DNA from 4 places in the Bradyrhizobium sp. G127 genome. Region 4 is predicted to be linked to each of the others. Evidence: predicted binding sites of a transcription regulator. Region 4 holds the regulator's gene; each other region holds the start of a gene.

Region 1 (5,081 bases), on a different contig from region 4:
GCCGCGTCCTCGGATCTGACCAACGCCCAGTGCTCTCCCAACGTCGTGCACTGGGTGTACGACACCTATATGCTGGCCAACAGCACCGGCACCGCGCTTGTAAAGGCCGGCGGCGACAGCTGGTTTTTCCTTACTGCCGACTACGCGTTCGGCGCGGCGCTTGAGCGCGATACCACGACCGCGGTGACAAAGGCGGGCGGCAAGATTCTCGGAAGCGTCAAGCATCCGTTGAACTCGTCGGACTTCTCGTCGTTCCTGCTACAGGCCCAGGCCTCGAAAGCGAAGATCGTGGGCTTGGCCAACGCCGGCGGCGACACAACAAACTCGATCAAGCAGGCGGCCGAGTTTGGAATCGTCAGCGGGGGCCAGAGATTGGCCGGGCTTCTGATGTTTATCAGCGACGTCCACTCCCTCGGATTGAACGTGGCGCAGGGGCTGAACTTCACGGAGACGTTCTACTGGGATCTGAATGACCAGACCCGCGCGTTCTCCAAGCGCTTCTCGGACCGTTCGAAGAACAAGGCGCCACCGACGATGGTCCACGCCGGCGTCTACGCGGGCCTGATCCACTACTTCAAGGCGCTGGAGGCGCTCGGCGGCAATCCACATGATGGCGCCAAGGTTGTCGCCAAGATGAAAGAGATCAAGACCGACGATCCGCTGTTCGGCAAGGGCGAGATTCAGCCGAACGGCCGCAAGATTCATCCGGCCTATCTCTTCGAGGTGAAGAAGCCGTCGGAGTCGAAAGGACCTTACGACTACTACAAGCTGGTCGGTACGACGCCGGGCGAGCAGGCCTTCCGGCCGCTGTCGGAAAGCGTTTGCCCGCTGGTGAAGAAATAATCACGATCGCCCGGCGGCTTCCGGCCGCCGGGCATTCCTTCCATAGACGGTTTTAACTGCGCGCGAGAGAATCGATACGATGCAAGCCCTATACGCCCAGCTCCTGGTGGGATTGATCAACGGATCGTTCTACGCGCTGCTCAGTCTCGGGCTTGCCGTGATTTTCGGCATGCTCAACATCATCAATTTCGCGCACGGCGCGCTGTATATGATGGGCGCGTTCGTCGCGTATTTCCTGCTGAACCTGTTCGGCATCAATTACTGGTGGGCGCTGATCCTGTCGCCCGTGATTGTCGGCGGCTTCGGAATTATTCTCGAGCGCACGATGCTACAATGGCTGACAGGGCTCGATCACCTTTACGGCCTGTTGCTCACCTTCGGTCTGGCGCTCATCATCCAGGGTGTATTCCAGAACTATTTCGGCTCGTCCGGCTTACCCTATGCCATTCCCGATATTCTCAAGGGCGGCGTCAATCTCGGCTTCATGTATCTGCCTATCTATCGCGGCTGGGTCGTGATCTTCTCGCTCGTGGTCTGCATCGCGACCTGGTACACGATCGAGCGCACGCGGCTTGGCGCGTACCTGCGCGCGGCGACGGAAAATCCGACGCTTGTGCGCGCTTTCGGCATCAATGTTCCGCGCATGATCACGCTGACCTATGGCCTCGGCGTCGGTCTTGCGGCGCTGGCCGGCGTGCTGTCGGCGCCGATCAACCAGGTGCGTCCGCTGATGGGCGCCGATCTCATCATCGTGGTGTTTGCTGTGGTAGTGATCGGCGGCATGGGTTCGATCATGGGTTCGATCATCACCGGCTTCGCGCTCGGCGTGATCGAGGGACTGACCAAGTATTTTTACCCAGAGGCCTCAAACACCGTGGTTTTCGTATTGATGGTGCTGGTGCTGCTGGTGAAGCCGACGGGATTGACGGGACGGGCGAATTAACATGACAACGATCACTGACAACGCTGTTCCCGCAACGGGCCGCTCCACCACCGACGAGATGGTTGCCTTCATCATTATGGCGGCGTTGCTCGCTGCCGTGCCGTTGACGGGGCTGTATCCTTACTTCGTGATGCAGGCGCTGTGTTTCGCGCTATTCGCTTGCGCCTTTAATCTCCTGATTGGCTACAGCGGCCTGTTGTCGTTCGGCCATGCCATGTTCCTCGGCACGGCGGGCTATGTGACCGCCCATGCGCTGAAGGTCTGGGGTGTCTCTCCGGAGATCGGCATTATTCTGGGGGTCGTCGGTGCCTGCGCGCTGAGCGTGCTGACGGGGCTGATCGCGATCCGCCGGCAGGGCATCTACTTCGCGATGATCACGCTGGCGCTGTCGCAGCTCTTGTTTTTCATCTATCTGCAAACGCCGTTCACCCACGGCGAGGACGGCATCCAGGGCATCCCGCAGGGGATGATGTTCGGTTTTCTTGATCTGTCCAACACGACGACGCTTTATTACGTCGTGCTGGCGATCTTCCTGCTCGCCTTCCTGCTGATCTATCGTGCGATCAACTCGCCGTTCGGCGAAGTGCTGAAATCGATCCGCGAGAACGAGCAGCGTGCGATCTCGCTCGGCTACAAGACTGACCAGTACAAGTTCCTGGCCTTTGTGCTGTCGGGCAGTCTGGCGGGTCTGGCCGGCGCGGTGAAGGTCTTCGTGGCGCAGAATGCCTCGCTGACCGACGTGCACTGGACCATGTCCGGCGAAGTCGTGCTGATGACGCTGGTCGGCGGCCTCGGCACCGTGTTCGGTCCCGTGGTCGGCGCCTTCGTGATCATCGCCATGCAGCAGTATCTGGCGGGATTCGGCCAGTGGGTCACCGTGATTCAGGGCGCCATTTTCGTGATCTGCGTGCTCACCTTCCGGCGCGGGGTCATCGGTGAAATCGCCCACTTCTTCAAGCGATCGCTGTAACCTTCGGGTTTTACGGGCTTTCTTTCCCGGATAAACCGGTGGATGACCGGCCGTTCGCGGCTGGTCAGACGCCTGTTGGTCTGGGAAACGGTTTATGACAGACAGGTGACAAATTCTGTCATGCCGGAGAACGATTATGCTTGGCTGGTTTCGCAAAGTGCTGCCCCGGGAGGAGCGGTTTTTCGACCTGTTCGCCCGGCATTCCCAATCGGTGGTGCATGGCGCGGAAGCGCTGGAGGGGATGCTCAAGGGCGGCGAAGAAACCCCGGTCTACTGCCAGCGCATCAACCAGTTCGAGAACGATGCCGATCAGGTTACGCGAGAAGTCCTCACCGCGGTCCGGCGTACCTTCATCACGCCGTTTGACCGCGGCGACATCAAGAACCTCATCACCTCGATGGATGATGCCATCGACCAGATGCAGCAAACGGCCAAGGCGGTCATGCTGTTCGAGGTCCGCAGCTTCGAGCCGCCGATGCGTGAGATCGGCAGCATCCTCGTGCAATGCGCCAATCTGGTCGGCCGCGCGGTACCGCTGATGCAGTCGATGGGTGAGAATGTCACGACGCTGACGGCGCTGACCGAGGAGATCACCCGGCTTGAGGGCCGCGTCGACGACCTCGACGACATCGGCATGAAAGAACTCTTCCTCAAGCATCGCGAAGGCAACACGATGGATTTCATCGTGGGTGCTGAAATCTATAAACATCTGGAAAAAGTCGCCGACCGTTTCGACGACGTGGCGAACGAGATCAACAGCATCGTGATCGAACAGGTCTAGGGTCAGGATTGCACCGTGGATGCTTCGCTCGCTTTCCCAATCCTGGTCGGATTGATCGCCGTCGCGCTGCTGTTCGATTTTCTCAACGGATTGCACGACGCCGCCAATTCCATCGCCACGATCGTGTCGACCCGCGTGCTGCGGCCGCAATACGCTGTGGCGTGGGCAGCGTTCTTCAACTTTATCGCCTTCGCAGTGTTCGGCCTTCATGTCGCGCAGACGATCGGCACAGGCATCATCCATCCCGAAGTTATCGATGCGCAGGTGATTTTTGCTGCACTGATCGGCGCGATCGTCTGGAACCTGGTGACCTGGGCGCTGGGCTTGCCGTCCAGCAGTTCGCACGCGCTGATCGGCGGATTGCTTGGGGCGGGAATCGCCAAGGCGGGGCTTTCCGTCGCGGCATGGAGCGGCCTGTCGAAAACGCTGCTCGCCATCGTGCTGTCGCCGCTGGTGGGTTTTTTGCTGGCGCTGGCCCTGACAGCGATTGTGTCGTGGGCATCCGTGCGCTCGACGCCGTTCGCGGTCGATCGCGCATTCCGCATTTTGCAGTTTGCATCGGCCTCGCTTTATTCGCTGGGGCACGGCGGCAACGACGCGCAGAAGACGATGGGCATCATCGCCGTGCTGCTCTATTCGCAGGGTTATCTGGGAGGTGAATTCAGCGTGCCATTCTGGGTGGTGCTGTCATGTCAGGCGGCGATGGCGCTCGGCACCCTGATGGGCGGCTGGCGTATTGTGCGCACCATGGGCCTGCGCATTACCAAGCTCACGCCGATGCAGGGCTTCTGCGCCGAAACGGGTGGGGCGGCGACACTGTTCATGGCAACATGGCTCGGCGTGCCGGTGTCCACCACGCACACCATCACCGGCGCGATCGTTGGCGTCGGCGCGGCCCGCCGGGTTTCGGCGGTGCGCTGGAATGTGGCCGGCTCCATCGTGTGGGCGTGGATTTTCACGATCCCCGCAGCCGCGCTGGTTGCCGCGGCGACCTATTTTGCCGTGACGCTGGCGGGATGGCGCTAGCCCCGAAAGCTAGGCCACGACCTTGAGGCCGATGATCCCGGCGACGATCAGTCCGATACAGGCGAGCCGCAAGGCCGTTGCCGGTTCGCCCAGCAGCCAGATGCCGAGCAGGGCGGTTCCCACCGTGCCGATGCCAGTCCATACCGCATAGGCTGTCCCGACCGGAAGCGTCTTCAGGGAGAGCCCGAGCAATACGACGCTGCCGAACATGCTGATGAGGGTCAGAACCGACGGCGTTAGCCGCGTGAATCCGTCGGTATATTTGAGGCCGATAGCCCAGCCGATTTCCATCAAGCCCGCAATGAACAGTATGGTCCATGCCATAGCTGACAACCTCCGATGCGGGGTCGTCCCCGCGGATATGTGGGTGAATCGAGGCCGTCCTCGCCGTGCAAATATGCTTCAGCCTCCTGAAAGATGCAAGTGCATGGAGTTTTGAATCTCCCTTGATCCTGCCGCGTTTCCCTGCCACACGCTCGCCATCATGTCCGACACCGCCATCGCCGCTGACTCGTCTC
Region 2 (5,081 bases), 200 kb from region 4:
GAAACGCGATCGAGAGCGTCTCCCCCATGGCGTGAAGATATGTCGGCAGTGACGAGCCTGGGTCCGGCGGGATCATTAGCAGAATGAACCAGCCGAGTTGCCGTGTGCCGACGATCAGGCGCTCGAGCGAGAAGTCCAGATACCAGCAACCGAACACGAACAGCGCAAGCGCTACAGAGGCGGCTGCGAAAGCCTTTCGTCGCGCCGAGCGCGAGCCGTGAAAAAGCTCCGGATACTTCGCAACAATGACTGAGGCATTCTGAACCGCCGGGGTCACGAGCGCCTCCCTGGTCCGAACAGCCGCCCGCGCAGCCAGCCGGTGCAGACGTCAATGAGGAAGATCGTTATGATGATCATCAGCAGGATGGCGCTAACGTCGGAATAAAAGAACTTGCGCACCGCGACCACGAGTTCTTGCCCGATACCGCCAGCGCCGACGAAGCCCATCACCGAAGCCTCGCGCACATTGATCTCGAACCGCAGCAGCGAATAACTCGCGAATCCCGGCATCACCTGCGGAAGTACCGCGAAGCGCATGCTCGACATCCAGCTTGCACCGGTGGAGCGGACGCCTTCCAGCGGCTTCATATCGATGTTCTCGACTTGCTCCGAATAGAGCTTTCCGAGCGCGCCGACCGAATGGATCGCGATGGCAAGAACGCCCGCCATCGGTCCCAGCCCGAAGGCGATCACAAAGATCAAGGCAAACACGATACCGGGAACGGTGCGGCAGAATTCCAGAAACCGGCGCACGACAAACCGCGCCACCGGATGCGGCGACACATTGGCGGCGGCGAAGAAATTCAGGCAGAACGCGCCAACCGCGCCGATGCCGGTACCCACGTAGCTGAGCAGCAGCGTTTCCGCCAGCAGCTTCAGCCATTTCTGCCAGCCCCAGAACCATTCGGCGGGATCGGTCCAAACCCGCTTGCCGGTATCGAGATTGAGAATGCGGTCGAAATAGCCGACAAAGTTGCCGATCTTCTCGACGAAGGTTTTCGGCGCTACCTCCGCACCGAGTCCCGCGACGATCAGCAGCCCCACAAAGACGATGAGCCCCGCGATGAACCGCAACCGCTTGCGGGCGACGGTTGCATCATACGCAGCTTCGAGTGCTGCGATCTGCTGGGGCGGGTAGCTGGAAAGGCTGATCGTCAAGGAAAGGATGCTCTATGAGCCGAAAGAGAAAGGGCTGGACGGAAATCGTCCAGCCCGTGCTGCAATCAGGAGGCCTTCTTCTTGCGAAGATGATCGACGAACTTGATCAGATCGATCATGCCGTCCCAGTCCTTGGTGGTCGCCGGATTGAAGTCCTTCTTCTGTCCGTCCGACAGTTTGTCGAAGGCGGCCTTCTCCTTGGTGGGGGTCTCAAAGAATGCCTTTTCAATCGCCGTCTTAAGATCGGCCGGCATGTCCCCAAGAACGGCATAGGGTCCGTTCAGGATCGGTGCAGACTTGTGAACGATACGGAAGTCTTCCTTTTTCATCGGCGAGCCATCGGCGTTCTTCAGCATGCCCTTGGTCAGCATCTGTGCCAGCGTCGAGTCATTCTCGGCGGTCCACTGATTGGCCGCGACATCGACGGTGCCCTGGGAGAGCGCCAGCATCGCGTTCTCGTGGCTGCCAGTAAACACCACCTTGCGGAAATAGGATTCGGCGTCCGAAATCTGCATTTTGTTCAGCTCGAAGCGCGGCACGTTGTTGCCGGAGGTCGAGTTCGGATCAACGAGGCCGAGGTTTTTGCTCTTCAGATCATCGATCGTCTTGTAGGGGCTTTTCGCCAGCACGAAGAACATCGAATAATAGCCGGTGCTGCCGTCGATATTGCGATCGTTGGCGAACGCCTCAGTGTTAACGCCGGTCATACGGGCGCGGGCAAACGATGCCGAGCCGTAGCTTGCAATATGAATTGTACCGGAGCGTTGGCCTTCGATCACAGCGGCGTAGTCGTTGGCGATGCGCAGGTTAACCTTCACGCCGAGTTCCTTGCTCAGATAGGCGATGAACGGCGCCCAACGCTCGGTCACGCCCGAGGCGTTCTCGGCAGGAACCACCGCGAAGGTGAGCTCTGGATATTTTGCTATCCAGTCCTGAGCCGAGGCGGCGGTGGCGCTGAAGGCAAGTGCGGCGACGCCGGCAATGACGGTGCGACGATTGATCATGATGTCCTCTCGGGTGAGTGGTCGTGTCTTTATGGAAACAGAACTATGCGACGGCAGCATTTCCGAGCACGGGTGCCAGTTCGCCAGGTACGAAGTCCGGTGTCTCGTCCATCACCTCGCCGGCTTCGAGATCGTAAAGCTCACGCGCGATGCTGTCGGTCAGCGAGGCCGGCGCGCCGTCGAACACGATGCGGCCCGCCGACATGCCGATCAGGCGATCGCAATAGGTCCGCGCCAGATCGAGCGAATGCAGATTGCAGATCACGGTGATGCCGAAATGCTTGTTGATACGCAGCAGCGCATCCATCACGATCCGGGTGTTGCGAGGGTCGAGCGACGCGATCGGCTCGTCGGCCAATATGATGTCGGGCTGCTGGACCAGCGCGCGGGCGATCGCCACGCGCTGCTGCTGTCCGCCCGAGAGCTGATCCGCGCGCTGCGCCGCCATGGGCATCATGTCGAACTGTTCCAACGCGGAGATAGCGATGGCCTTGTCGTCATGCGGCCAGAGTTGCAGCAGCGAGCGCCACAGCGGCACGCCGGCCAGACGCCCCATCAGGACGTTGGTCAGCACATCGAGGCGCCCGACCAGATTGAACTGCTGGAAGATCATCGCCGACCGGGCACGCCATCGGCGCAAATCGTGGCCTTGCAGCGCAGTGACGTCGACGCCCTCGAACAGGACGCGCCCGCCGGTCGGGCTTTCCAGCCGGTTGATCATGCGTAGCAGTGTGGATTTTCCGGCGCCCGAGCGGCCGATCACGCCGACGAAACGTCCGGGCTCAACCGAGAAGGACGCATTGTCGACAGCCGTCTTCGCCCCGAACCGGCACGTCAGTCCGTCCACCACAAGCATGCGCCGACTCCGTCAGAATATCTGCAGCCACCGCTAACGCCGGTTTCCTACAGTTGTGTGACAGCGTCAGTTGCAGCGGTACATCTCCCCTCAATTCGCAAGTGCTGTGGCAAAACGCTCATTGTCATCCAGTCTTCATGATGCCGTCATGCAATGTCCTGAAGAGACTGTTCGCCGTCTCATCGACCCCCGCCTTGGACAAGCCAATCCGTTTGCGAGATTCCCCTACTCATGGCCGGTAAAGCCCTATCCATTCAACCACTCATCGATCCAACCGCAAGGCTGCATGACAGCCACGCGGGAGCCTATTGCGAGATTGGCGCGCGAACCGTTCTGCACGAAGTCACGATGGGGGATTACTCTTACGTTGTGAACGACAGCCAGATTGCCTACGCCACCATCGGAAAATTTTGCTCCATTGCGGCAATGACCCGGATCAATCCCGGCAATCACCCGATGCATCGCGCCGCGCAGGCGCATTTTTCCTATCGCACCAGCGCCTATTTTCCAGGTGAAGCCGACGATACGGACTTCTTCGCCTGGCGACGCAGTCATCATGTGACGTTCGGCCATGACGTCTGGATCGGTCACGGCGCTATCGTGCTGTCCGGCCGGAATATCGGCACCGGTGCCGTGGTCGCGGCCGGTGCGGTCGTCACCAAGGACGTGCCGGACTACACCGTTGTTGGCGGAAACCCGGCGCGGCCGATCCGGCGGCGGTTTCCGGAACATGTCTCCGAGCAGTTGATCGCGCTGGCGTGGTGGGACTGGAGCCATGACCGGCTCCGCACCGCGCTGGCGGATTTCCGGAATCTGCCGGTCGAAGCCTTTGTCGAGAAATATAACAGCACCCTGGCCAGCTAACCTGCGTTCCAGCGAAGGACATCGAAGCAAAGACATGAGACTCATGCCAGACATTTTGATCGAAGGCGGCCGGACATTGATTGGAGACGCACTTGAGGATGCGTCCATTCACATCGCGCATGGGACAATTACCGAAGTGTCTTCGCGAGGCAGCGCGGCCTCATTGCGCCTCGACAGCCATGGCCTGATCGCCCTGCCCGGCATCGTCGACATGCACGGCGATGCCTTCGAGCGCCAGATGATGCCGCGCCCCGGCGTCGACTTCCCGGTCGATGTCGCTCTTGTCGACAGCGATCGCCAGGCCATCGCCAACGGCATCACGACGGTCTTTCACGCCACAACATGGTCATGGGAGCCCGGCCTGCGCGGTACCGAGAATGCGCATCGCCTGCTCGATGCCATCGAAGGTATGCGGCCCCAACTGGCCGCCGACACGCGCTTTCATCTCCGGCAGGAGACTTTCAACCTCGACGCCGAGCCGACCATCGCCGAGTGGCTGACCGCGGGCCGCGTCGATTTGCTCGCCTTCAACGATCACATGCATATGACGGCCGCGTCGATGAATAATCCCAAGAAGCGCGCCCGCATGGTGGAGCGCTCCGGTCTTGGCGAAACTGAGTTCGATCTGCTGGTCGAACGGGTGATGACCGGTGCGGACAAGGTTCCTGCATCCATCGCGCGGCTTGCCTCCATCGGCCGCGACAACGGCGTGCCGCTGCTGTCCCACGACGATGAATCGCCGGATCAGCGCACCCACTTCCGGTCGCTCGGTATCGCCGTCGCGGAATTTCCGATCAATGAGGCGACTGCACGCGCGGCGGTCGAAGGCGGCGACTTCACGGTGTTCGGCGCGCCAAACGTCGTGCGCGGCGGCAGCCACACCGGATGGATCAGCGCCGCGGAGATGGTGAGCAAGGGCCTGTGCTCGATTTTGGCCTCGGACTACTACTATCCAGCGCCTCTGCTCGCAGCGTTTAGGCTTGCTGCCGACGATATCCTGCCGCTGCCGCAGGCTTGGGCTCTGGTATCGCGCGCACCAGCTGCGGCGACCGAACTGCACGATCGCGGCCAGATTGCAGCCGGAAAACGCGCGGACATTTTATTGGTCGACGCAGGCGAACCACTGAGACCCCGTGTCGTCGCCGTGATCGCCGGCGGACGCATGGTCCATCTCACGGAGCCGCAGCGCATTTTATCGA
Region 3 (5,081 bases), on a different contig from region 4:
TGGTTGCCGAGTATCTGTCGAACTCCGGACTGCAGAAGGATCTCGACAAGGTCGGCTTCAACCTGGTCGGCTTCGGCTGCACCACCTGCATCGGCAATTCCGGTCCGCTGCCGGAGGAGATTTCGAAGTCGATCAACGACAACAACATCGTTGCCGCCGCGGTGCTCTCCGGTAACCGCAACTTCGAAGGCCGCGTCTCGCCCGACGTGCAGGCGAACTATCTCGCCTCGCCGCCGCTGGTGGTGGCTTACGCGCTGGCCGGCAACGTCAATATCAACCTCGCCAAGGAGCCGCTCGGCACGGGCAAGGACGGCAAGCCGGTCTATCTGAAGGACATCTGGCCGACCTCGAAGGAAATCAACGCGGCGATCAAGAAGTACGTCACCTCGACCATCTTCAAGAAGAAATATGCCGACGTGTTCAAGGGCGACACCAACTGGCGCAAGATCAAGACCGTGACCAGCGACACCTACGCCTGGAACATGAGCTCGACCTATGTGCAGAACCCGCCGTATTTCGAAGGCATGAAGATGGAGCCGGAGCCGATCGTCGATGTTATCGGCGCGCGCATCCTCGCGCTGTTCGGCGACAAGATCACCACCGACCACATCTCGCCGGCCGGTTCGATCAAGCTGACGTCGCCCGCCGGAAAATATCTGTCCGAGCATCAGGTGCGGCCCGCCGACTTCAACCAGTACGGCACGCGCCGCGGCAACCACGAAGTGATGATGCGTGGCACCTTCGCCAACATCCGCATCAAGAACTTCATGCTGAAGGGCGCCGACGGCAACGTTCCGGAAGGCGGTCTCACCCGGCACTGGCCGGACGGCGAGCAGATGTCGATCTACGACGCCGCGATGAAGTATCAGGCCGAGCAGGTTCCGCTGGTGGTGTTCGCCGGCGCGGAATACGGCAACGGTTCCTCGCGCGACTGGGCGGCGAAGGGCACGCGTCTGCTCGGCGTGCGCGCGGTGATCACCCAGAGCTTCGAGCGTATTCACCGCTCCAACCTCGTCGGCATGGGCGTGCTGCCGCTGACCTTCGAGGACGGTGCATCGTGGGCGTCGCTCGGCCTGAAGGGCGACGAGCAGGTCACCATTCGCGGCCTGCAGGGCGATCTGAAGCCGCGTCAAAAGTTAACGGCGGAAATCGTCTCGGCCGACGGCTCGCGCAAGGACGTTTCGTTGCTTTGCCGCATCGACACGCTGGACGAGCTTGAATATTACCGCAACGGCGGCATCCTTCATTACGTGCTGCGCAAGCTGGCGGCCTGAGGATTGCGGTTCGAAAACGTATCCGTGAACAGGCTCACTGCGACGTGAGTGGCAGGGATTCAGGGGGCGGCCTATCAATAGGCCGCCTTCTTGCTGATGGAAGGCATCATGTATCGTAGGGGCAGACGGATGTCTGACTTGCCAGGATCGAAGATGACGGCAGCCGGCGCTTTTGCGTCGCGGCTGTCGCGTACGCTTGGCGTTTGCGCGATTTTCACCGTCATCACGCCGGTGTACGCCGAGCCGCGCGCCGTGGTCGAACTCTTCACCTCGCAGGGCTGCTCGTCGTGCCCGCCGGCGGACAAGGTGCTCGGCGAACTCGCGCAGGACCCGTCGATGATCGCGCTGAGCCTGCCGATCGATTACTGGGATTATCTCGGCTGGAAGGACACGCTGGCGGATTCGCGTTTCAGCGCGCGCCAGAAGGCCTACTCCCATATGCGCGGCGATCGCGGCGTCTACACGCCGCAGGCTGTGGTCAACGGCACCACCAATGTTCTCGGCAGCGACCGCGCCGGCATCGAGAATGCGGTGAACCGCACGCAGAAAGTCGACGGCGTGATGTCGGTGCCGGTGACGATGACGCAGTCCGGCGGCCAGATCAAAGTCTCGGTGGCGGAAGCCAGCGGCAAGAGCGGCGAAGTGTGGATCTGCGCCGTGTCGAAGTCGGTGCCGATCACCATCTCGCGCGGTGAGAACCGCGGTCAGCAGGTGACGTATCACAACGTGGTGCGCAACATGCTGAAGGTCGGCGACTGGAACGGCAAGGCCGGGAACTGGACCGTGCCGATCGAGAACATCACGCGTGACGGCGTCGATGCGGCGGTGGTCTATGTGCAGGACGGCAGCCGCGACAAGCCGGGCGCAATGCTCGGCGCGGCGTTCAATTCGCTCAACTGAAATTTCCGATTGCCACATATGACCGGCGCGTTCGCGCGCTGATGTCGTGCGCGTTGAATTGGTGCGCACCCTCGTTCGTGAGGTGAGCCAGTCGCGCAGACCGGTCCACAAACAAAAACGGCCAGCTTGCGCTGACCGGAAGATTGGGGATCCAATATTCACCGCGAAGAACTAGACCCGATCCTGACGACCCCGGGGGGCTGGGGGCTGAGGAATCCGGTGCCGAAAGGACCGGGTCAACGCAGTTTCATTCTTATTGCTATCCAGCACGGCGGCGGATTGACCGAATTCAGGCGGCATTATGATTTTGCCTAACGTCCGCGTGATGCGCCTCTTGCCTCCTGGCCGGGCAGAATGCGGCCCTAAATCATGCTTGCAGGCTTCACCGGACGGGTGGATCATGTCGTCCAGATGACAGGAGGCGCCGATGAGTTCCGTATCGGGCGATAGAGATCCAAGCGAGAGCCGGGGGCCGGAGCGCAGCACGCCGCCGCTCCCCCAAAGCGTCACCTTCAACCGTGCTGAACTCAACCGCATTCTCAATCTGTACGGGCGCATGGTTGCCGACGGCGAATGGCGCGACTACGCCATCGATTTTCTGAAAGACCGCGCGGTGTTCTCGATCTTCCGCCGCGCGTCGGAAGTGCCGATCTACCGCATCGAGAAAGATCCGCGGCTGGCCCGCAAGCAGGGCGTCTACAGCGTGATCGCCGCCAGCGGCCAGATCCTGCGGCGCGGCCACGACCTTGAGCGCGTACTGCTGGTGATCGACCGCAAGCTCGCGCTGGTGTAGCCGGTCCGCTTTTTTATGCGTTGCTGAACTGGTCGTAGGCGCGCAACGCATCGGCGGCGTACATCAGCGCAGGTCCGCCTCCCATGTAGACGCACATCGCCATCACCTCGGCGATTTCCTCGCGCGTCGCTCCGAGATCCTTCAGCGCCTTGACGTGAAAGCCGATGCAGCCGTCGCAGTGCTGGGTCACGCCGATCGCCAGCGCAATCATTTCCTTGGTCTTCTTGTCGATCTGTCCGTCCGCGCTGGCGCTCTTCGCCAGCCCGTAGAAACCTTTCATGGCATCCGGCGCCAGTTTCCCCAGTTCCCGCGTAAACTCGGAAATTCCCCGGGTGATTTCCTGATAGTCCTTCGCCATTGCTGTCATTCCTTGCATGATTTTTATTTCATATATATATGATATTAGAAATATGTGAAATGTAAAGAGGCGGTCATGGGACTGGCGGACGAAATGCCGGCAAAGGCCGGCTTGGCGGCTGATTTCCTGAAGGGGCTGGCCAGTCCGCACCGGCTGCTGATTCTCTGCGAACTTGCCGATGGCGAGCGCAACGTGAGCGATCTGATTGCGGCGACTGGCATCGCGCAGACTTCCATGTCGCAGCATCTCGCCAAGCTGAAGGCTGCGGGCATCATCGATGTCAGGCGCGAGCACCGCAGCCTGTTCTACTTCATTGGCAATGCGGCTGCGCGCGATGTGATGGCCATTCTCTACAGCCATTTCTGCAAGAAGAATTGATCGTCACTCGGGAGTGGTGCGTCCGCCCGCGCCGAGCGCGCGCTGCATCATGACGGTGTCGAGCCAGCGGCCGAACTTGAAACCCACATTCGGATGCGTGCCGATCATGTCGAATCCGGCGCGGGCGTGAACGCCGATCGAGGCGACATTGGCGGAATCGCCGATCACCGCGATCATCTGGCGATAGCCGCGCGCCGCGCATTGCGTGATCAGTTCGTTGAGCAGCGCGAGGCCGATCCCGCGCCGGTGGCTGGCGGGCAAGAGATAGACCGAATTCTCCACGGTGAAGCGGTAGGCCGGCCGGGGACGATAGGGCCCGGCATAGGCATAGCCCACGATGCGGCCATCCACGGTGCCTGCGAGATAGGGAAAATTGCCGGCCTGCAGCGCTTCGAATCGCCGCCGCATCTCGCCGGCATCCGGCGGTTCAAGCTCGAACGTGGCGGTGCCGTGCCTGACGGCCTCCGCGTAGATTTCGGTGATGGCGGGAATGTCCGCCGGGGTGGCGGACCGGATCGCGGAGTCGGACATGAGCGGGAGCATAATTCGCTCTGCCGAAAACGAAAGTCCGCAAACAAAAGCCCCGGCTTTTGGCCGGGGCTTCGTATCCGTCAGGCAGAACTGTTAGTCGCGCTGTCCGAGAAGCTGCAGGAGCAGCGTGAACAGGTTGATGAAGTTCAGGTAGAGCGAGAGCGCGCCGGTGATGGCGGCCTTCTCTGCCACGTCGCCGCCCTGGGCGGCATAGCCGTAGATGTAGTCGTTCTTCAGCCGCTGGGTATCCCAGGCGGTGAGGCCCGCGAACACCAGCACGCCGATCACCGAGACCACGAACTGCAGCATCGAGCTGCCGATGATCAGGTTCACCAGGCTCGCCAGGATGATGCCGAACAGGCCCATCATCAGGAACGAACCCATCCCGGTCAGGTCACGCTTGGTGGTGTAGCCGTACAGGCTCAGCGCACCAAACGAAGCCGCCGTGATGAAGAACACCCGCACGATCGAGGTGTGGGTATAGACCAGGAAAATCGACGACAGCGAAATGCCCATCAGCGCGGCGAACACCCAGAACAGGAGCTGGGCCGTCGCGGGCTTGAGGCGGTTGATGCCGAACGAAATCGCGAACACCATGACCAGCGGCGCGAGGATGAAAACCCACTTCAGCGGGCTGACGAACATCGCGACGCCGAACGACGTCAGGTACTGGTTGCCGATCCGGCCAGCCGCGGCGGTCTGGTCGGGCGTCACGGCCCCCATGTAGACGCCGAGCGCGGCCAGACCGGTGATGGCAAGGCCGATCGCCATGTAGTTGTAGATTTTGAGCATGTACGAGCGCAGACCGGCATCGACGGTCGCGGCGTCAGTGCGCCCGGCGGCCCGG
Region 4 (5,081 bases):
CGGCCGCGTCGAGGCTGCGCTGAAGGGCGGCGCACTCTGGAACGAGGTCAAGGACAAGCTGAATGCCAGTGGCCTCAGCCTGTCGGGCGGCCAGCAGCAGCGCCTTTGCATCGCGCGCACGGTCGCCGTTCGGCCGGAAGTCATCCTGTTCGACGAGCCTTGCTCAGCGCTTGATCCGATCTCGACGGCCAAGGTCGAGGAATTGATCCAGGAGCTGAAGGAAGATTACACGATCGCCATCGTGACGCATAATATGCAGCAGGCGGCCCGTGTATCGGACAAGACCGCGTTCATGTACCTTGGCGAGCTAGTCGAGTTCGACGATACCAACAAAATATTCACGTCGCCGACCGATCGGCGCACGCAGGATTACATCACCGGCCGCTTCGGCTGACGCGCATTTTGCGGGAGAGACATATCATGGGTTCAGATCATACCGCCAAGGCGTTCGACGAAGACCTTCAGGAACTCAACCGGCTTGTCGCCGAAATGGGGGGCTTGGCCGAACGGCAGATCGTCGATTCTGTCGATGCGCTGATCCGGCGCGACGTGACGCTGGGCAATCGTGTCGTGACCTCCGATCTCGACATCGACAGGCTGCAGCACCTGATTGAAGAGCGCGCCGTGCTGACCATCGCGCGCAGGCAGCCGATGGCTGTGGACCTGCGCGAGATAGTCGGCGCCATGCGTGTCGCCATCGACCTTGAGCGGATCGGTGATCTCGCCAAGAATATCGCGAAGCGTGTCGCCGCGCTCGACAGCGATTTCCATCCGCTGAAGCTGATCCGTGGCCTGGAGCATATGACCGATCTCGTGCAGTCGCAGGTGAAGTCGGTGCTGGATGCCTATGCCGCTCACGATCTTCCTGCCGCGATGACGGTGTGGAAGGGTGATGAGGAAGTGGACGCGATCTGCACCTCGCTGTTCCGCGAATTGCTGACCTATATGATGGAAGACCCGCGCAATATCGGTTTCTGTATTCACCTGATGTTCTGTGCAAAGAACATCGAACGGATCGGCGACCACGCGACCAACATCGCCGAGACGGTTTTCTACATGATTGAAGGCCAGCAGATGCTCGATCAGCGCCCCAAGGGCGACATGACGACTTTTGCAACGGCCGCGTCAGGCAACTAACTGAAGGATAATGAATTGAAGGATCGGACATGAGCGCCCGTATTCTTGTGGTCGAGGACGAAGAAGCGTTGACGACGCTGCTTCGCTATAATCTGGATGCCGAAGGTTACGATGTCGAAACCGTCGCCCGCGGCGATGATGCCGACACCCGGCTCAAGGAACACATCCCCGACCTCATTGTGTTGGACTGGATGCTCCCGGGTCTGTCCGGAATTGAGCTTTGCCGCCGCTTGCGCGCACGGCAGGAGACCAAGCAAATTCCGATCATCATGCTGACCGCGCGCGGCGAGGAAAGCGAACGGGTGAGGGGGCTTGCCACCGGCGCGGACGACTACATCGTTAAGCCGTTCTCCGTGCCCGAGCTCTTGGCCCGCGTGAAAGGCCTTTTGCGGCGCGCCAGTCCCGAGCGTCTCGCCACGGTTCTTGCCTTCGGCGACATCGAGTTGGACCGGGACCGGCGACGTGTCGCCCGCTCGGGCCGCCCGATCGATCTTGGGCCTACGGAATATCGTCTGCTCGAGTTCTTCCTTGAGCATCCGGGTCGTGTGTTCAGCCGCGAACAGCTCCTGGACGGTGTATGGGGCCGCGACATCTATATCGATGAGCGAACGGTAGACGTGCACATCGGCCGGCTTAGGAAGCTCCTTAATCTCGGCCGTGAGACGGATCCAATCCGCACTGTTCGCGGCGCCGGCTACGCTCTCGATGACCGCTTCGCGAAGGCCGAATAACACCCCCTCTTTTCTAATATTGAAAGATTGGCAAACTTTGTAGAGAAGTTTCCCGATCTGTAGTGCCGCAGAGTTTTTGCGGGATCGTCACGAAGGGGCGGCCCCCTGCAACTATCATTGCGACAGTTCTGCTATTTGCCGTGTTCATGCAGTGCGGCGGAGAACCACTGTCAAGAAATGCCCTTAAGGAATTTACTCGGAGGCGGATTCACCGGTGGGTATGAATGCCGCAAACGATGAGAATATACCGCTACGGTGAGCTATAGCGGACCGGAAAGGGAATCGGTGCATTCGATGAATGTGGAGGTAGGAGACTACTAGATCCAAATGGCCAAAGAAATCCCGATACCGAAGTCGGGTGCCGGATAGTTTCAGAAGCGGTTGCTGGGTCGGACGTCGAAACGTTTAAGTAGCTTCGATAAGTCTTGAACGGAGCCACGCCGATAGTGATCAAGCGAATACTGCCCTGACGATCAATATGAGCGTGCTATGCTGCAGGATCAAACCGGCAAGGCATTTGGACGGATGTTAGATAAGTCAATAAACTTAGGCTGTATTGATAATCTCGCCATCTTCCTTGACGAACTTTCCGATATGCGGGTTCGGCAGAATATCGAGGATGGCTTCGGATGGACGGCAGAGCTTGACGCCTTTCGGTGTAACCACGATCGGCCGATTGATAAGGATAGGCTGTGTCAGCATTATATCGACCAGTTCGTCGTCAGTCCATTTCGCATCGTCGAGCCCAAGATCAGCATAGGGTGTGCCTCTCTGGCGAAGCAGTGCGCGCACAGACATTCCCATCGCTGCAATCAGCTCCAGCAATCTGGTTCGGGTTGGCGGAGTTTTTAGGTACTCAATGATCTCTGGCTCGACACCGCTCTGGCGGATCATGGCGAGCGCGTTGCGGGACGTCCCGCAGTCGGGGTTGTGATAGATCGTTATGCTCACGACCGTCCCTCTACCTTTGAGGCTGCTGCAGGTGACGACGAGCCGGCGTCATACCATTCGCGCGTTGCTTTCACGATTTTGACGACAGATAGCATCACCGGGACTTCCACAAGAACGCCGACAACGGTCGCAAGCGCTGCGCCGGAATTGAGGCCGAATAGGCTAATGGCAGCGGCAACCGCCAACTCGAAGAAATTGCTGGCTCCGATAAGGGCGGCCGGCGCGGCCACACACCACGCGACTCCGAAACGCCGACTGAGCCAATACGCGAGGCCTGCATTCAGGTAGACCTGAATCAGAATTGGTACGGCCAGGATAAGGATGACCAAGGGTTGAGCCAGGATTTGCTCGCCCTGAAATGCGAATAGCAACACCAGGGTCGCGAGTAACGCAACCAGAGACACCGGTTGCAACCGGTGCATGACCAGGTTGAAAGCTGGAGTTCCTTCGACCAAAAGCCAGCGGCGCCATAGCTGAGCGATGACGACTGGAACAACGATGTAGAGCAGAACCGAAAGGAGCAAGGTGGCCCAAGGTACCGAGATCGAGGCAACGCCGAGCAACAAGCCAACGAGCGGTGCAAACAAGAAAATCATCAGCACGTCGTTGAGGGCGACCTGACTCAATGTGAAATGCGGTTCACCTTCACACAGGTTCGACCAGACGAACACCATCGCCGTGCATGGCGCAGCAGCCAAAAGAATGAGGCCGGCGATATAGGACGAGATCTGTCCAGCGGGGAGCATGGGGGCGAATACATGCCCGATAAAAAATGTCCCTAGCAGAGCCATCGAAAACGGCTTCACTGCCCAGTTGATGAACAATGTCACGCCGACGCCGCGCCAATGTTCTTTGACTTGCCCGAGCGCGCCAAAATCGATCTTCAGCAGCATCGGGATGATCATCAGCCAGATCAATAACGCCACCGGCAGGTTGACCCTTGCCACTTCCGCGCCAGCAATTGTCGCAAACACCCCAGGCATGACATGCCCCAGTGCAATGCCCGCCACGATGCACAGCGCGACCCAAACGGATAGATAACGCTCGAAAATGCTCATCGTTTTCCTTTTGGCGAGCAACGGGGTTGGAGGCTGGCAATCAGCGATTCACACAAATCAGCGCGCCCCCCGCAGCAGTCCCGAATCATGAACAAGGTGAGTTCCTGAAGCGCCGAGATCTTTGCGCGATAAAGGATGGTGCGGCTCTCGCGTTCGCCTTCGATCAGACCTGCTCGCGCCAAAATGGCCAAGTGAGCCGACATTGTGTTTTGTGGAACACCAACCCGGCGAGCCAATTCCCCCGCTGGAACGCCTTCTGGCTCGTGCTTCACAAGCAGCCGAAATGTGTCTAGTCGCGTTACTTGGGCGAGCGCAGCCAATGCGTCGATAGCCTCAGTTTTTTTCATATATCCAGATTAATGGATTTGTTTGCTGCTGTCAATCCACGCTCCTGCGATCGATTGTTCGAAAATTCTAGAAATATGGTTGACCTGTGCTCATCGTAGTGGGATGTTGCGGCATGAAGATCGATGACGCAGCAGCTCGCCTTGAGGCGCTCGGAAGTCCCACCCGGTTGAAGATATATCGCACTTTGGTTCGTGCCGGACGTGCGGGGATGCCCGTTGGCCGTCTCGGCGAGAAGCTCAAGGTCGCCAGTTCGACGATGTCCTATCATCTCAAGGCGCTCATGGCGGTGGGTTTGGTTTTTCAGAAGCGGGATGGGGTGACGCTCATCTGTCACGCGGAATACGACACGATGCGCGGGCTGGTCGATTTCCTGGCGGCGGAATGTTGCGTGGATGAAGCGGAGTGCTCGGACGCAAAATCAATTGCGTGAATTTTACGGCCATATAATTCTAAGATTCTGGAAATATGGGATAATGAAGATGATGAAGAAAGTAGCTATCATAGGAGCAGGTCCCGTTGGCCTTGCCGCAGCTGCTCATGTCATGGAGCGCGGCATGGAGCCAATCGTGCTTGAGGCCGGACCAACGGCCGGACATGCTGTCAGGCAGTGGAAACACGTCCAGTTGTTCTCGCCCTGGGAATACAATGTGGACAAGGCGGCCGCGAGATTGCTCTTTGCAACGGGCTGGAATTCTCCGGATCCTCATGTCTATCCGACCGGCGCCGACTTGATCGAGCGATATGTGAATCCCCTTGCCACGAAGACACGGCTTAAGGATCACATCCTGACCACCAGCGAGGTCACCGGCATAAGCCGCCAAGGCTTCGACCGACTAAAAACTAAGGGTCGTGAACA

Evidence for each region. Region 4 encodes PhoB, which activates phosphate uptake and scavenging genes when phosphate is short. Its sites were predicted from a motif close to TGTCATNNANCTGTCAT; they were not measured.
Region 1: LVY71_RS11060 (DUF47 domain-containing protein) is a predicted target of PhoB. The motif match lies at 2,851-2,867, and genes of this name have one in related genera.
Region 2: phnC (phosphonate ABC transporter ATP-binding protein) is a predicted target of PhoB. The motif match lies at 3,141-3,157, and genes of this name have one in related genera.
Region 3: LVY71_RS00255 (DUF2794 domain-containing protein) is a predicted target of PhoB. The motif match lies at 2,575-2,591, and genes of this name have one in related genera.

What each region holds. Positions count from the first base shown of each region.
Region 1 covers NZ_JAKFGN010000001.1:2,344,099-2,349,179, forward strand. The annotation lists gene LVY71_RS11045 (ABC transporter substrate-binding protein) at 1-843, shown strand, start outside; gene LVY71_RS11050 (branched-chain amino acid ABC transporter permease) at 923-1,786, shown strand; gene LVY71_RS11055 (branched-chain amino acid ABC transporter permease) at 1,788-2,756, shown strand; gene LVY71_RS11060 (DUF47 domain-containing protein) at 2,893-3,537, shown strand; gene LVY71_RS11065 (inorganic phosphate transporter) at 3,553-4,563, shown strand; gene sugE (quaternary ammonium compound efflux SMR transporter SugE) at 4,573-4,887, opposite strand; gene LVY71_RS11075 (peptide chain release factor 3) at 5,048-5,081, shown strand, end outside.
Region 2 covers NZ_JAKFGN010000002.1:1,139,319-1,144,399, forward strand. The annotation lists gene phnE (phosphonate ABC transporter, permease protein PhnE) at 1-277, opposite strand, end outside; gene phnE (phosphonate ABC transporter, permease protein PhnE) at 274-1,158, opposite strand; gene phnD (phosphonate ABC transporter substrate-binding protein) at 1,224-2,162, opposite strand; gene phnC (phosphonate ABC transporter ATP-binding protein) at 2,206-3,018, opposite strand; gene LVY71_RS17550 (LbetaH domain-containing protein) at 3,250-3,882, shown strand; gene LVY71_RS17555 (alpha-D-ribose 1-methylphosphonate 5-triphosphate diphosphatase) at 3,926-5,081, shown strand, end outside.
Region 3 covers NZ_JAKFGN010000001.1:50,935-56,015, reverse strand. The annotation lists gene acnA (aconitate hydratase AcnA) at 1-1,274, shown strand, start outside; gene LVY71_RS00260 (DUF1223 domain-containing protein) at 1,404-2,174, shown strand; gene LVY71_RS00255 (DUF2794 domain-containing protein) at 2,602-2,967, shown strand; gene LVY71_RS00250 (carboxymuconolactone decarboxylase family protein) at 2,981-3,325, opposite strand; gene LVY71_RS00245 (ArsR/SmtB family transcription factor) at 3,401-3,703, shown strand; gene LVY71_RS00240 (GNAT family N-acetyltransferase) at 3,707-4,234, opposite strand; gene LVY71_RS00235 (Bax inhibitor-1/YccA family protein) at 4,328-5,081, opposite strand, start outside.
Region 4 covers NZ_JAKFGN010000002.1:1,339,365-1,344,445, reverse strand. The annotation lists gene pstB (phosphate ABC transporter ATP-binding protein PstB) at 1-394, shown strand, start outside; gene phoU (phosphate signaling complex protein PhoU) at 421-1,137, shown strand; gene phoB (phosphate regulon transcriptional regulator PhoB) at 1,167-1,868, shown strand; gene arsC (arsenate reductase (glutaredoxin)) at 2,415-2,819, opposite strand; gene arsB (ACR3 family arsenite efflux transporter) at 2,816-3,877, opposite strand; gene LVY71_RS18490 (ArsR/SmtB family transcription factor) at 3,874-4,224, opposite strand; gene LVY71_RS18485 (ArsR/SmtB family transcription factor) at 4,338-4,655, shown strand; gene LVY71_RS18480 (NAD(P)-binding domain-containing protein) at 4,699-5,081, shown strand, end outside.